2 regions of the Allobosea sp. NPDC003192 genome follow, and region 2 is predicted to be linked to the other one. Evidence: riboswitches for the same ligand, from Rfam matches in the RefSeq annotation. Region 2 holds a riboswitch; the other holds the start of a gene.
What was found. A riboswitch is a leader RNA that binds a small molecule or an ion and turns the genes downstream of it on or off. The one in region 2 is predicted to bind thiamine pyrophosphate.
Positions count from the first base shown of each region.

Region 1: linked by a shared signal. The riboswitch ahead of thiC (phosphomethylpyrimidine synthase ThiC) and the one ahead of ACQKLX_RS17320 (ABC transporter permease) in region 2 are both predicted to bind thiamine pyrophosphate.

Region 1 is NZ_JBNNPK010000003.1:161,740-169,604, reverse strand. It holds gene ACQKLX_RS05970 (dipeptide ABC transporter ATP-binding protein) at 1-803, shown strand, start outside; gene ACQKLX_RS05965 (polysaccharide deacetylase family protein) at 818-1,711, shown strand; gene ACQKLX_RS05960 (OmpA family protein) at 2,988-4,010, shown strand; gene ACQKLX_RS05955 (hypothetical protein) at 4,138-4,419, shown strand; gene ACQKLX_RS05950 (hypothetical protein) at 4,494-4,694, shown strand; TPP riboswitch at 4,798-4,902, shown strand; gene thiC (phosphomethylpyrimidine synthase ThiC) at 4,980-6,893, shown strand; gene ACQKLX_RS05940 (hydroxyethylthiazole kinase) at 6,890-7,645, shown strand; gene thiE (thiamine phosphate synthase) at 7,642-7,865, shown strand, end outside.
Region 2 is NZ_JBNNPK010000012.1:105,978-113,842, reverse strand. It holds gene ACQKLX_RS17340 (glutathione S-transferase family protein) at 1-234, opposite strand, end outside; gene ACQKLX_RS17335 (hypothetical protein) at 425-1,600, shown strand; gene ACQKLX_RS17330 (VOC family protein) at 1,822-2,274, shown strand; gene ACQKLX_RS17325 (TenA family protein) at 2,378-3,022, shown strand; TPP riboswitch at 3,083-3,179, shown strand; gene ACQKLX_RS17320 (ABC transporter permease) at 3,280-4,023, shown strand; gene ACQKLX_RS17315 (ABC transporter substrate-binding protein) at 4,067-5,026, shown strand; gene ACQKLX_RS17310 (MFS transporter) at 5,194-6,411, shown strand; gene ACQKLX_RS17305 (autotransporter family protein) at 6,769-7,865, shown strand, end outside.

The DNA of each region.
Region 1 (7,865 bases), on a different contig from region 2:
ATCGCGTCAGCAAGCGCTTCGAGGCGCGGCCCGGCGCGCTGCGCAGTCTCGGCCAGAAGTTCGGCCTCATACAACCTCCGCCCGCCGTGATGGCGGTCGACGAGGTCAGCCTGATCGTGCCGCGCGGCGAGGCGCTCGGGCTCGTCGGCGAATCCGGCTCGGGCAAGTCGACGCTCGGGCGCATGGTCGCCGGCATCTACGCCCCCTCCTCCGGCACCGTCCGTTTCGAGGGCCGGCCGGTGATGAGCGCGGGGGCCGAACCGAAGAAGCTGACGACCCGGGTCCAGACGATCTTCCAGGACCCGTTCGCCTCGCTCAATCCGCGCATGCGGATCGGTGACGGCATCGCTGAGGGCCCGCTCGCACATGGGCTGGTCAGCAAGGCCGACAGCGCGGCTTATGTCCGCGACTGGCTCGCCGCGGTCGGGCTCGACCCGGCCTTCGCGGACCGCTATCCGCACCAGTTCTCCGGCGGTCAGCGCCAGCGCGTCGCGATTGCCCGGGCGCTCGCCATGCAGCCCGATCTCGTCGTCTGCGACGAGCCTGTCGCCTCGCTCGACGTCTCGATCCAGGCGCAGATCATCAACCTCCTGATGCGTCTGAGGGCCGAACTCGGCCTGACCCTGATCTTCATCTCGCACGACCTCTCGGTGGTCAGGCATCTCTGCGACCGGGTCGCGGTGATGTATCGCGGCCGCATTGTCGAGGAGGGGCCGGCGGGCGAGGTCTACGACAACCCGCAGCACGACTACACCAAGCGGCTGCTCGCGGCCGTGCCGGTGCTGCCCGAAGCGGCGGCCTGAATAGGAGAGACGCCATGACCGAACTCAAGCCTTGGCAATGGCCGGAGGAGACCTGGCGCGGCAAGGTCGAGCAGGTCCGCGCCGGCCGCAACCTCAAGCCGAAGAGCTGGCCGGGCGGGGCGCGCTGCGCCGTGGCGCTCTCCTTCGATGTCGATCACGAGACCAACGAGCTGCGCGACGGCGGCAAGTCGGTCGGCCGCCTGTCCTGGGGTCAGTATGGCAATCGCGCCGGCATGCCGCGCATCCTCTCCATGCTGGCGCGCGAGGAGATCAAGGCAAGCTTCTTCGTGCCGGCGGTGACCGCGCTGCTCTATCCCGACGAGCAGCGCCGCGTCGTTGCCGAAGGCCATGAGATCAGTCTGCATGGCTGGATCCATGAGGTCAACACGGCTGTCCCTCCCGACGCGGAGCGCGAATTGCATCTGCGTTCGGCCGACACGCTGGAGAAGATCACCGGCGTCCGGCCGGTCGGCATGCGCACCCCGTCCTGGGATTTTTCCGAGGTGACGCTCGCGGTCGAGCGCGAGCTCGGGCTGATCTACGATTCCTCACTTTTCGCCGACGACGATCCCTATGAACTGATCGAGAAGGGCGAGCCGACGGGGATGGTCGAATTGCCGGTCGAGTGGATCCGCGACGACGCCGTCTATTTCAACATGAACCGCTTCCAGGCACTGCGGCCCTATACGGCGCCCGAGGCGGTTTTCGACATCTTCAAGCGCGAATTCGATGGCGCCCATGCCGAAGGCGGGCTGTTCCTGCTGACCATGCATCCGCATGTCATCACCTATCGCTCGCGTTTCTGGATCCTCGAGGAGCTGGTGCGCCACGCCAAGGCGAAGGGTGATGTCTGGTTCGCGACGCATGCCGAGATCGCGACCTATGTGAAGGAGCAGGCGGGGCTCTGAGACCGCTCCGGAATCGGGCTCATCGCGGAACCGTGCCCGATTTCGGCCGTTTTCGGTTCATTCGGAATTCAGGGCGCGGGGGCGTTCATGTCCGGAAGAACAACTGGAAACGGATGTCATGATGCGCACCAAGAACCTGCTCCTGCTCGGCACTCTCATCCCCGCCATGACGCTGTCGCAGGGCAGTTTCGCCGCTCCATCGCTCCAGCTTGCCCAGGCCCAGCCGGGTGATGACGGCCAGCAGGACCCGCGCCGCCCGCGGCCTCCTGGCGGCCAGGAGCGTCCCGCTCCCGGCGCTCGCCCCGCGCCGGGCCATCCGCCGGCGGCCCGCCCTGCCGCGCCCGAACGCCCGGCCGGAGCAGCCCCGAATGCGCCGCGCCCTCCGGCCCCGCCGCAGGCCGCACCTCCCGCCAATCGGGCCCAGCCCGAACAGCCGCGCCGTCCGGCGCCGCCTCCGGTTCCCGCACCGGGCCAGGTCGCACCGCCCGCACCGCAGGGCGTGCCGCGCCCGCCTTCGGCTGCGCCGAGCACGCCACCGCGCCCGGCTCCCGGCCAGATTGCGCCGCAGCCTTCGCCCGCTCGCCCGGTTGCTCCGCCCAACGCCTCCGGAGCCCCGTCCGGCGACAGCGCTCCGCGCCGCCCGGCGCCCCCGCAGACCGCTCCGGCCCAGCCGCCCGCGGCCGCACCCTCGTCGCCGGCAGTGCCACCTCGCCCCGCGCCTGGTCAGGCCGCCCCTGGCGGCAGCGCGCAACCTCAACCCGGCCAGCCCGGTGCAGGCCGGCCGCCGGGAGCGTCGCCGCAGCCCGGAACGGCTCCGTCGCAAACTGCGCCGGGGGCGCCCCGTCCGCCCGGCCAGGCAGCCCCGGGTCAGCCCGCACCCGGACAGACGGCTCCCGCCCCGGGCACCGCGCCGCGGGCCGGCCAGCCTCAGCCGGGACAACCTTCAACCGTGCCGCCGGCCGGGCGCGCGCCCACAGCCCCGGCACAGCCCGGTGCCACGCCGGCGCAACCCGGCACTGCTGCGCCCGCGCCGACAGCTCCATCCCAGCCGTCAGCCGGGCCCGGCCGCCAGCCCGGCCAGCCGGCGCCGATTCAGCCCGCTCCCGGACAGGCCGCTCCTGGCCAGCCGCCGGCAGCCCCGAATGCCGGCCGTCCGCCTGGCGCTCCGGCCCAGCCGGGAGCGGCGCCGTCGCAAGCGGCACCCGGCGTCGGCCAGCAACCCGGCGCCCCGCTTCGGCCGGGCGTTGCGCCCGGACAGGCGCAGCCGCCGCAAACCTTGCCGCCGGCCGGCCAGCCCGCGCCTGACCGGCAGGGCCGGCGCGGCGGCATCGGCCTTGGCGGCGCGGCTGCGATCGGCCTCGGCGCCGCTGCGATCGGCGGCATCATGGCGACGCAGGGCGCGAGCCGCCTCGATGACATCCGCAGCCGGCGCGAGGAGCGCCGCGAGGGCGACGTCACCGTCATCCGAGAGCCCGGCCGCACCATCATCCGCGGCGACGACGACCGCGTCATCATCCGCCGCGACGAGACGCAGCGCTTCCGCGATCTCGGCCTCGACACCCGCAGCGAACGCCGCGGCGAGGAGACGGTGACGGTCTATGACCGTCCGGACGGCACGCAGATCGTCACGGTGACCGACGCCGACGGCCGCTTGATCCGCCGCTCGCGGCGCGAGCGCGACGGCGGCGAATTCGTCATCATCGACAATGTCCGCCGCGACGGGCCGCAGGCCCGCTTCGCTGAGGAGGTCGTCGAACTGCCGCCGCCGCCGCTGCGCATCCCGCGCGAACGCTATGTCGTCGATGCCGAACGCGCCGACGAGCGGCTGATCTACGAGACGATCACCGCCCCGCCGGTCGCGCCGGTGCCGCGTCGCTACACGCTCGACGAGGTCCGCTACTCGCCCGATCTGCGCGCCCATATGCGCAGCGTCGACATCGACACGATCAACTTCGACTCCGGCTCCTGGACGGTCACGCCCGACCAGGCCGGGCGCCTGAGGGTGATCGCGCAGGCGGTGCGCCAGGCGGTCGAGCGCGCTCCGAACGAGGTCTTCATGGTCGAGGGCCACACCGACGCGGTCGGCTCGGATGTCGACAATATCTCGTTGTCGGACCGGCGGGCGCAGTCGGTCGCCGAGATCCTGACCCGCGACTTCGGCATACCGGCTGAGAATCTGACCACGCAGGGCTATGGCGAGCAGTATCCGAAGGTCCAGACGCAGGGCGACTCGCGCGAGAACCGGCGCGTGACGCTGCGCCGGATCACCCCGCTGCTCACCGGCCAGAACCAGCAGTGACGTCGGTGCGGAGCGGCTTGCGGCCGCTCCGTGCAATTCTTGATAGGCGGTCCGGAACAATCGCCGGCCGCCCTTTGTTCCTCTAGCGGGCAGGCTCGTCTTGCGCCTGCCTGACTGGAGGAGTGCCATGCGCAAGAACTCGTGGGTCCTGCTCGGACTGCTCGCCGCAGGGTTGCTGGCGGCGGAAGCCGCTGCTGCACAGTCCCCTTCCCCGCAGACGCAGCGCCAGCGCGCGCCGGGCGTGCCGATGACCCCGAATGCCGGCGAGGTGCAAAAGCTGGAGCCGCGCTCCGATCGCATCGAGGCGACGCGGGAACGTGAGCAACTGGCGCGCGACCGCTCTGGCCCGCCGGAACCCAACCGTCCGATCCCGATGCCGAAGCCGGTGCCATCGATCATCGCGCCATAGTCGTTACGTTTCGCGACTGCGCATTCAGAGTCAGGTAACGCTCGCCGCCTATGGTCGCCGCGAGGAGCCATGTCATGAGTGAGATGTCGGTCGCGATCGCGCAGAGCCTGATCAGCATGAAGTCGGCTGCGACGCAGCAGGCCCTGCAGATCGAGATGGTCAAGCAGAATGCCGATTCCGACCAGGCTCTGGTCGCCATGCTCCAGCAGGCGGCCGAGCAGCAGCAGGCGTTGCTCCCCGAAGGCCAGGGCGTCAATCTCGACATCACCGCCTGACCTCCCGCCCACATCCGATGTAATGCCTCCCGTGCATGGCCGCGCCGCGTATAGTCGCGGCTCTTTGCCCGTTGCGTGGAGATCACGACAGTTCTAACCTCCGCCTCGTTCCGAGGGGTGCTCGACAAGAGCTGAGATGGCCTGACGGCCGAACCCATCGAACCTGATCCGGGTCATACCGGCGGAGGGACTGGAACGCGGCTGCGCCACATATGCATCCGCAGACAGCGACTGGACCGTCAGACGCCCCGGATCTCCTGAACCTGAGAGGGAGGAGATCCTGACATGAACGCCCATACCAAGCCCCAGAAGAACAGCGTCAAGGCCGCCCCGCAAAGCGTGACGACCGGCCCGATCATCGGTTCGCGCAAGATCTACGTCGCCGCGCCCGAGCATCCCGACATGCGCGTGCCGTTCCGCGAGGTCGTGCTGACGACCGATGCCGAGCCGCCGGTGCGCATCTACGATCCGTCCGGCCCCTATACCGAGACCGATGCCAAGATCGACCTCAATGCCGGGCTGCTGCAGCCGCGGCGCCGCTGGCTCGACGCCCGCGGCTTCGAGGTGGTCGGGGGCCGCGCCGTCACCGCTGCCGACAACGGCAACATCTCCGTCGAGCAGCTCGTGCCGGCCTGTCCCGCGCAGCGCCCGATCCTGCAGGCGAAGCCCGGCCAGATGACGACGCAATACGAGTTCGCCCGGGCCGGCATCGTCACCCCCGAGATGATCTACGTCGCCCATCGCGAGAACCTCGGCCGCGCAGCGATGCTGGAGGGCGCGAGGGAGCGCCATGCCGATGGCGAGAGCTTCGGCGCCTCGGTTCCTGAGTTCGTCACGCCGGAATTCGTCCGCGACGAGATCGCCCGCGGCCGCGCCATCATCCCCGCCAATATCAACCACCCCGAACTGGAGCCGATGGCGATCGGCCGCAATTTCCTGGTCAAGATCAACGCCAATATCGGCAATTCGGCCGTGACCTCCGGCGCGGCCGAGGAGGTCGAGAAGCTGGTCTGGGCGATCCGTTGGGGCGCCGACACGGTCATGGACCTCTCGACCGGCCGCAACATCCACAACATCCGCTCCTGGATTCTGCGCAATTCGCCGGTGCCGATCGGTACCGTGCCGATCTACCAGGCGCTGGAGAAGGTCGGCGGCGACCCGATCAAGCTCGACTGGGAGGTCTTCAAGGACACCCTCATCGAGCAGGCCGAGCAGGGCGTCGACTATTTCACCATCCATGCCGGCGTCAGGCTTCCCTATGTCCCGCTCACTGCATCGCGGGTCACCGGCATCGTCTCGCGCGGCGGCTCGATCATGGCGCGCTGGTGCCTGGCGCATCACAAGGAGAGCTTCCTCTACGAGCGCTTCGACGAGATCTGCGAGATCATGCGGCGCTATGACGTCTCGTTCTCGCTCGGCGACGGCCTGCGCCCGGGCTCGATCGCCGATGCCAATGACCGCGCCCAGTTCGCCGAGCTGGAGACGCTGGGCGAGCTCACCAAGATCGCCTGGAACAAGGGTTGCCAGGTGATGATCGAGGGCCCCGGCCATGTGCCGATGCACAAGATCAAGGAGAACATGGACAAGCAGCTGCGCGAATGCGGCGAAGCCCCGTTCTACACATTGGGACCGCTGACCACCGACATCGCGCCGGGCTACGACCACATCACCTCCGGCATCGGCGCGGCAATGATCGGCTGGTTCGGCTGCGCCATGCTCTGCTATGTCACGCCGAAGGAGCATCTCGGCCTGCCCGATCGCGACGACGTCAAGACCGGCGTCATCACCTACCGCATCGCCGCCCATGCCGCCGACCTCGCCAAGGGCCACCCGGCGGCAAAGCTCAGGGACGATGCGCTCTCCCGCGCCCGCTTCGACTTCCGCTGGGAGGACCAGTTCAACCTGGCGCTCGATCCGGACACGGCCCGTGCCTTCCATGACGAGACGCTGCCGAAGGACGCCCACAAGGTCGCGCATTTCTGCTCGATGTGCGGGCCCAAATTCTGCTCGATGAAGATCACCCAGGACCTGCGCGCCGAAGTGCAGGCGATGGGCGACAATGAGCGGGCGGCGCTCGAAGCAATGGCCCTCGATCAAGCGGCAGCGAAGATCGAGCAACAAAGAATCCAGGGCATGGCGGAGAAGTCGCAGGAGTTCCTCAAGAAGGGCGGCAATCTCTATCTGCCGGCAGCCGAATGAGCGAAATTTTGACCATGGACCAGCTCGATGCGACGCGCGTCGCCGCCGTTCTTGCGCGCGTGGCGGAGGTTCGCCCGCGGGTGCAATGCCTGACCAACACGGTGGCGCAGAACATCACCGCCAACATGCTGCTCGCCTTCGGCGCGGTCCCCTCCATGGCGATCCATGTCGACGAGGTCGCGGCGATGGCGGAGGGCGCCGGCGCGATCCTGATCAATATCGGCACGATCAACGCCGAGAGCGAGCTCGCCATCCCCAAGCTGCTGGAGGTGGCGCGCGATCGCGGCAAGCCGGTCGTCTTCGATCCGGTCTTCGTCGAGCTTTCGCCCTTGCGCCGGCATATCGCCGGGCAGGTGCTGCGCCTGCCCGATATCCTGGTGCGCGGCAACGCCACCGAGATGGCGGCGCTCTCCTTCGATCTTGCCGCGGCTGAGGGTGTCACCCGCGTCACCACCGGCAAGGTCGACCGGATTGCGAGCGGGTCGGCGAGCTTCGCTGTCGCGCACGGCCATCCGCTGATGACGAGGGTCACCGGCATCGGCTGCGCCGCCGGCGCGCTGATCGCGGCCTGCTGCGCCGTCGAGGCCGACAAGGCGGTCGCGGCGGCGGCGGCCTTGACCGCCTATGGCATTGCCGGCGAAATCGCGGCCGAGCGGTGCCGCGGCCCGGGCAGTTTCGAAGTCGAGCTGATCGACGCGGTCGCGGCGATGGATGCGGCGACGCTCGCCGCCAGAATGGAAGCGCGCAAGTGACCGTCGACATCACCCTTTACGGCATCGTCGATCCGCAGATCGCCAATGGCCGCTCCATGGCCGACATGGCGCGCGCCGCGGTCGAGGGCGGCGCGACGCTGATCCAACTCAGGGCCAAGACCGAGACGACGCGCGAGATGGTGCGCGAAGCCCGCGCCATCCGCTCGGCTCTGCACGGCACCAATGTGCCGCTCTTGATCAACGATCGCGTCGACGTCGC
Region 2 (7,865 bases):
CTTCTCCGGGAATTTCTCGGCGAGATAGAGGATGATCGCCGCCGACTCCGGCAGGACGTTGTCGCCATCGATCAGCACCGGCAGCTTGCCGGCCGGGTTGATCTTGAGGAATTCCGGCGTCTGCGCCTCGCCGCCAAGCAGGTCGACATGGATGTAATCGAACGGCACGCCGAGCTCCTTGAGGCCCCACATCGCCCGCAAGGTCCGCGTCGGCCCGAAACCATAGAGCTTCATCATCGCCTCCTCCGATACATACCGATTAGTTTGTATTGAGACCATTCCGGCTGACAGCCTTTGTCAGCAATCTCGCCCATGACCTGTCGCAGCGCCATGCTCGCGCCACCATCGCGCCTAGCGTGGCGCTCCTGAACGGCACGCACCGCGAGCGATCGCGGCGCGCGCCCGTCCCTGGAGAACCGATGCGATGCCCGCCCGTTCCCTGCTCGCGACCCCGCTGTTGCTGGCGCTCGCCGCCCCTGCCCTCGCCCAGACTGCAACGACGACAGCTGCGCCTGCCGCCACCGAGCCGACCGCGAGCAAGGCGCCCGATGCCTGCCGCCTGCTGCCGCAGGCCGACCTTGAAGCGCTCTTCCCCGGCCGGCCGATTACGGCCAAGGGCCCGACGCTGAGCCCGATCCATCGCGGCCCGCAATATGCCGAGAGCTGCATGTATTCCGTGAAACTGCCGAGCCCGACCTCGAAGCTCGACCACGCCCGCTTCGCCTCGCTCACCGTGATCCGCTGGGACGGCGTCTCGAAGGGCCGCGAGACGCCGACGCAGGCCTTCGCCTCGATCAAGGGAACGCGCGAGAAGGTCGCGGCCGATCCCAGACTGACGCTCAAGCTCGAGCCGCTCTCCGGCATCGGCGACGAGGCCTTCCAGGAGACCAACAGCTCCAGCGTGATGATCCGCGCCCGCAAGGACGATCTGATCTATACCGTCTCGCTCGATCTCTATTCCGAGCAGACCGCGCCGAACGCGCTCGCTCTGGCGAAGCAGGCGGCGGCGCGCTGGCGGGGCGGCACAGGCATGATCGATGCGCCGGCACAGATCGCCAGCAACAGCGCGGTGACGGTGCCGGCCGATACCCGCATCTCCTCCGTCGCGCCTGTCGAGCAATGGCCGGATGCCTGCGCCCTGCTGACACCGGCCGAGGTCAAGGCCGCCTTCCCCGAGATGAGCGTGAGCGAGCCGCGCAAGCTGATGGGCAAGATCACCCATGAAAGCCGCGAGAACCGGCAGGAGGCGCTGCCGAACCCGATCGGCTGTCAGTTCGACGCCAAGCGCACCGTCGAGAAGGACGGCAAGCGCACGGTCGAGCTCAACCAGATCCAGGTCAGCGTCCGCAACGTCGCCGCCAATGAGGATCTGTCGAAGCGCTGGTTCCAGAGCGCGATCAAGGTCTCGGAGGCCAAGACGCCGATCGAAGGCCTCGGCGACGAGGCGGCGCTGGACATCATGAATCGCATCCATATCCGCAAGGGGCTGACCACCGTCGACGTCCGCGTCTCCGGCGGCGAACGCGACCAGGCGCTGCACGCTGAGGCCAAGGCCCGTGTCGGCGAGCTCGCGAAGATCGTCGCGGGGCGGTTGAAGTAGGCGGCGAAGGTTCCGGATGGGAGCGGATATCGCGCTCCCATCGTCTGCTGACACGGACAAGCGCCGCTTTCTGCGATCCTGAGTTTGAACGAAGCTGCCAGAGGAGAGTTGGAACAATTGACATGGCCGAGACATAGAACGTTGATATCAACTCAATTGAGCCGCATCGGCCACGGCCGGTTTGCCGACCCGACATGCCCCAAAAGTGAGAGGAGACGACCATGAAGATCGTGACCAGCCTGAGCTTCCGCGGCCAGTGCCGCGAGGCCTTCGAATTCTACGCCAAGGTCCTCGGCGGCAAGATCACCGCCGCCATGCCCTATGGCGATGCACCGCCCGGCATGGGCATGCCGGACACCGACGGCAAGTACAAGAACTGGCTGATGCATTGCTGGCTCGATGTCGGCGACCAGTCGCTGATGGGCGCCGACATGGATGTCGACTGGGCCCAGAATATCGACAAGCCGAAGAACGGCTTCGACGTCACCCTGCACACCAATGACAAGGCGGAAGGCCAGCGCTGGTTCGACCAGCTCTCCGAAGGCGGCAAGGCGGTGATGCCGTTCAGCGAGACTTTCTGGTCGCCGGGCTTCGGCTCGCTGGTCGACAAGTTCGGCGTGCCGTGGATGGTCAACACCATTCCGACCGGCGACTGGAAGCCGCCGCAGGGCTGAGCCTTCGTTCTGAAGACTGGCGGCCGGAGCCTATGTCCGGCCGCTGGTTCCGATGCAGCGCCGCTGCTGATAGGGAGAGCCCGATCAGCAGAAGGCGATGACGATGACCACCCGTTTCACCGAGACTCTCCGCCAGGCCAGCCAGCCGGCCTGGTCGCAATCCGTCGGCCACCGCTTTGTCCGCGAACTGCTCGACGGGTCGGTCTCCGATGCGGTCATGTCCCGCTATTTGATTCAGGACCACCGCTTCCTCGACAGCTTCCTGACCCTGCTCGGAGCGGCGCTCGCCAGCGCCGACAGCTTCGAGGCCCGCATCCGCTTCGGCCGCTTCATCGGCATGGTCAGCGGCGAGGAGAACACCTATTTCCTGCGCTCCTTCGACGCGCTCGGCGTCAGCGAGCAGGATCGCATCGCCCCGCCCGATACCAAGCCTACCGCTGGCTTCAAGGCGATCATGCGCGAGGCCGCCGCGACGCGCTCCTACGCCGCCGCCCTCTCCGTGCTGGTCGTGGCCGAATGGCTCTATCTCGATTGGGCCCTGCAGGCCTCGCAGCCGCTGCCGGCGAACTTCGTCCATGCCGAATGGGTCACCCTGCACGACAATCCCGATTTCCGCGATTTCGTCGGCTTCCTGCGGAGCGAGCTCGACCGGGTTGGTCCAAGCGAGGCTGAGACCAGCCGGGACTTCTTCCTGCGCACTGTCGCGCTGGAGAAGGCCTTTTTTGACTCGGCTTTTGTGGAAGCCTGAGCGGCGCGCCTCTAACCTGACATAGGCGTGACAGGCACAAGTCTTTCTGCCACAAGCACAATCGAGAGACGGGGGCGTTCGCCGCAAGGCGGGCTGAGAAGCACCCTTCGAACCTGAACCAGATCATGCTGGCGGAGGGAGTCGCTCGGGGCAGCCTCGTCAGTGCTTTTCCCCGTGCCCGCCTTCCCCCGGAAAGGCGGATTTTGACGACGCAGGACGCGACAGAGCGCAGCCCAACTCTCGGCGTGAAGCCGGTGATGGCGGCATTCGCGCCGGCGCTCCGCACCATTCTCGTCCTGCTTCTGGCCTGGCAGGGCGCGGTCTGGCTGTTCCAGCCGCCGCGCTACATCCTGCCCTCGCCGCTCGACGTGGCGCTGGCCTTCCAGCGCCAGCCCGGCTTCCTCTTCAGCAACAGCCTGACGACCATCGCCGAGATGGCTCTTGGCTTCGTGCTCGGCTCAGCGTTCGGCGCGCTGACAGCGCTCGCCATTGTGGCGCTGCCGCGGCTCGGCCGCCTGCTCTGGCCGATCCTGCTGGTACTGCAGTCCTTCCCGGTCTTCGTCATCGCGCCGCTGCTGGTCGTCTGGTTCGGCTTCGGCATGGGCTCGAAGGTGATCATGGCGACGATCATCATCTTCTTCCCGGTCGCCTCCGCCTTCACTGACGGCCTGCGCCGGACCGACCCCGAGCTGATCGACGCCACAGCGCTGACCTCGGCGACGCATTGGCAGACGCTGCGCTATGTACGCCTGCCGCTGGCGATGCCAGCCCTCCTCACTGGCCTCAGGGTCGCGGCCCCGCTGGCACCGCTCGGCGCGGTGATCGGCGAATGGGTCGGCTCCTCGGCCGGGCTCGGCTTCGTCATGGTCCAGGCCAATGCCCGCATGCAGACCGACACGGTCTTCGCCGCGATGACCGTGCTCGCCGTGCTTAGCCTCGTCCTGCGCCATCTCGTCGATGCGCTCGGCCCGCGCCTCCTCCCCTGGGCGAGCGAGCCATGACGCCACTCCGCTTCAAATCGATCACGCAGAAGGATTTCGCCCGATGACCCTACGCGCCCTGTCCCGACGCGCCCTCCTCGCCGGCAGCATCGCCCTCGCCGCCGGCCTCGCCAGCCCGGCCCGCGCCGCCGACAAGCTGACCGTGATGCTCGAATGGTTCGTCAACCCGGACCATGCCCCGCTGGTCGTCGCTGACAAGCTCGGCCTGTTCAAGGAGGCCGGGATCGACGTCACCATGGTGCCGCCCTCCGACCCCTCCGCCGTGCCGCGCCTCGTCGCCGCCGGCCAGGCCGATATCGGCATCCACTACCAGCCCAATCTCTATCTCGACCACGCCGCCGGCATCCCGATCGTCCGCGTCGGCACGCTGGTCGAGACCCCGCTCAACAGCGTCATCGTCAAGGCCGACGGGCCGATCAAGTCGCTCGCCGATCTCAAGGGCAAGACGGTCGGCTATGCCGTCTCCGGCACCGAGACCACTTTGCTCGGCCAGATGCTGGCCAAGGCCGGCCTCAAGCTCGACGACGTCAAGCTGGTCAACGTCAACTTCGCGCTCTCGGCCGCGCTGATAGGCGGCAAAGTCGACGCCACCATCGGCGGCTACCGCAATTTCGAGCTGACCCAGATGAAGCTCGAAGGCCATCCCGGCACGGCCTTCTATCCCGAGGAGCACGGCGTTCCCGCCTATGACGAGCTCATCCTGATCACCCGCCGCGACGCCCTCGCTGACAGCCGTCTCCCGCGCTTCCTCGACGCCATCGAGAAGGCGGCGCTCTATCTTACCAACCATCCGCAGGAAGCCTGGAAGCTCTTCATCGCCGCCCATCCCGATCTCGACGACGCGCTCAACCGCCAGGCCTGGACCGACACGCTGCCGCGCTTCGCCAAGCGCCCGCGCGCCCTCGACCAGGGCCGCTATGAGCGCTTCGGCGCCTTCCTCGTCGAACGCAGCTTGATCAAGAAGGCGCCGGCGCTCACGGAGATCGCCGGCGAGGTGAAGTAGCGGGCGGATCGCGGCGGCAACTCGCCTGCCGCCGCCCATCCCGCGTCCACATCAGAACGGCTCTGTGCCCGTGGCTCTGGGTGGTCAGCCGGACGCAGTGCTATGAGCCGGCTCTGCAACCATCCGGCGGGTCGTCGCCCGGAGCTGCGCCCGGATAGATCATCCGCATGAACGTCAGCCAGCCGATTGCCTCCACCCGCCGCGCCGACCTGCCGGTGCTGTTCGCGCTCAGCGCGACGCATCTGCTCAACGACATGATCCAGTCGCTGATCCCGGCGATCTACCCGATCATCAAGACGGCCTATGCGCTCGATTTCGGCCAGATCGGCCTGATCACGCTGACCTTCCAGATCACCGCCTCGCTGCTGCAGCCGGTCGTCGGCGCCTATACCGACAAGAACCCGATGCCCTATTCGATGGTCGTCGGCATGGGCTGCACGCTGACCGGGCTGATCGGGCTCGCCTATGCCGGCAGCTATGCGCTGCTGCTCGTCTCGGCCGCCTGCGTCGGCCTGGGCTCGTCGATCTTCCATCCCGAAGCGACGCGCATGGCCCGCAATGCCTCGGGCGGCCAGCAGGGGCTGGCGCAGGGCATCTTCCAGGTCGGCGGCCAGAGCGGTGGTGCGCTCGGCCCGCTGCTCGCTGCCTTCATCATCGTGCCGCGCGGCCAGGCCAGCGTCGCCTGGTTCTCGGCCGCGGCGCTGCTCGCCATGATCCTGATGGTCTGGACGGCGCGCCGCTATGCCGAGCTAAGCAAGGCGGCCGCGGCCGCTCCGAAACCCGCGAAGGTCGTGGCGGCCGCGCCCGCGGTGCCTGCGCATACCAAGGGCCAGATCGCCTTCGCGATCACCATCCTGGTGATCCTGCTGTTCTCGAAGAACGCCTATTCGTCGAGCTTCAGCTCCTATTACACCTTCTACCTGATCGGGAAGTTCGGCATCTCCGTGCAGGGCTCGCAGCTGATGCTGTTCCTGTTCCTCGCGGCCGCCGCCGTCGGCGCGCTCGCCGGCGGCATCATCGGCGACAGGATCGGCCGCAACCGCATCCTCTGGTTCTCGATCCTCGGCGCCCTGCCCTTCTCGCTGATCCTGCCCTTCGCCGACCTGTTCTGGACCGGTGTGCTGACCGTGGTGATCAACCTGATCATGGCGAGTTCCTTCGCCGCGATCCTGATCTACGCGATGGAGCTGATGCCGGGCCGGATCGGCCTGATCGGCGGCCTGTTCTACGGCCTCTCCTTCGGGCTCGGCGGCCTCGCGGCGGCGATCCTCGGCGAAGTCGCCGACTGGATCGGCATCGAGGCGGTCTACCGGATCTGCGCCTTCCTGCCGGCGATCGGGCTGCTGGCCTGGTTTCTGCCGAAGGTGGAGCACCGGCGGGGATAACTGCTGCCATGATCGGCGAGGAAGGTCGGGATCCGCCTTTGAAATGACGCCGGCGGTTACCCTGTCCCGGTCAATTCACATCGCCGGCCAGCGGCAGCCGAATCCGATGCCGACCACTCTGACCGAAAGCGGCGTGGCGTCCGGAAGCGACGGCTTAGACGTGACAGCTCCGCTCCAGAACAGACCAGCAATCCCAAGCGGGCTTAGGTCTCTCGCCGCCTTAAGATTTGAAGAAGAATCGACGGTCTAGCATCATCCTCGATTCGCCCTTCAGTTGAGTTCGCGGGACTGTGTGTCGCGTTCGTATGGCGTCCCAGATCACGTTGAGACATTGTCGCCGGGGGATGACGCTTGACGATGCGAACGGTGAAGCACGGCACGGCCGCTCCGACCTATCGCCGATCCTTGTTACTCACGACGGCGCTCGCCACGCTGATCTATGCGGTCTCCGGCATGCGGCCGGCGAGCGCGCAATCCGTGACGGGCGGTGGCGAGGTGGCCCCAGGTCCCGTCTTATCGCCGGACTGGGCGGTGGGCGGCGACCTCACGATCGGGGATGCCGGGGTCGGCACGCTGACCATCGTGGCCGGCGGCACCGTCAGCGCCGCCGGCACAGGCTTCATCGGCAATCAGAACGGCAGCGACGGCAGCGTCACCGTCTCGGGGCAGGACGGCAGCGGCAATCGATCGACCTGGTCCAATGCGAACGACCTCGTCATCGGCCAGGCAGGAACCGGCTCGCTGGTGATCAGCGGCGGCGGTGTCGTCAACAATCGGGACGGCTATATCGGTGCCGACTCCACGGCGGTCGGGACAGTCACTGTTTCGGGCGCCGACAGCAACGGCAGGGCCTCGACATGGACCAACACCGGTGATCTCTATGTCGGATACGATGGCGCCGGAACACTGAACATTCTGGCTGGCGGCCGGGTTTCAAACATCACCGGCAGCATCAATAGCAACAGCACCGCGCTGGTCAGCGGGCAAGGCTCGTCCTGGCAGAACAGTGGCCGACTGACCGTCGGCGGGTTCACTGCCGGAACTCTGCGCGTCGAAGACGGTGCGACGGTTTCGAGCGCGGACGGCATCGTCGGCGGTAGCGCCCAAGGCAGTGCCGTGCTGACCGGCACGGGCACGACATGGACCAATACCGGACAGTTCACCGTCGGCAGCTTTGGCGCGGGCACCTTGCGTATCGAAAACGGCGCAACCGTCACCAGCAATCAGGGCTATATCGGCGCCAACGATACAGGTACCGTCACGGTGACCGGAGCGGGCTCGAAATGGTCGATGTCGCCATTCAGCCTGACCATCGGCAATATAGGCACCGGTTCGCTGACGGTCGAGAATGGTGGGCTGGTGCGCGCCGAAGGCGGCGTCCTGCTCGGCGTTGCCTCGGGTTCCGGCGGGACATTGCTTCTGCAGGGACCCACGAACAATCGCGGCATTCTGGA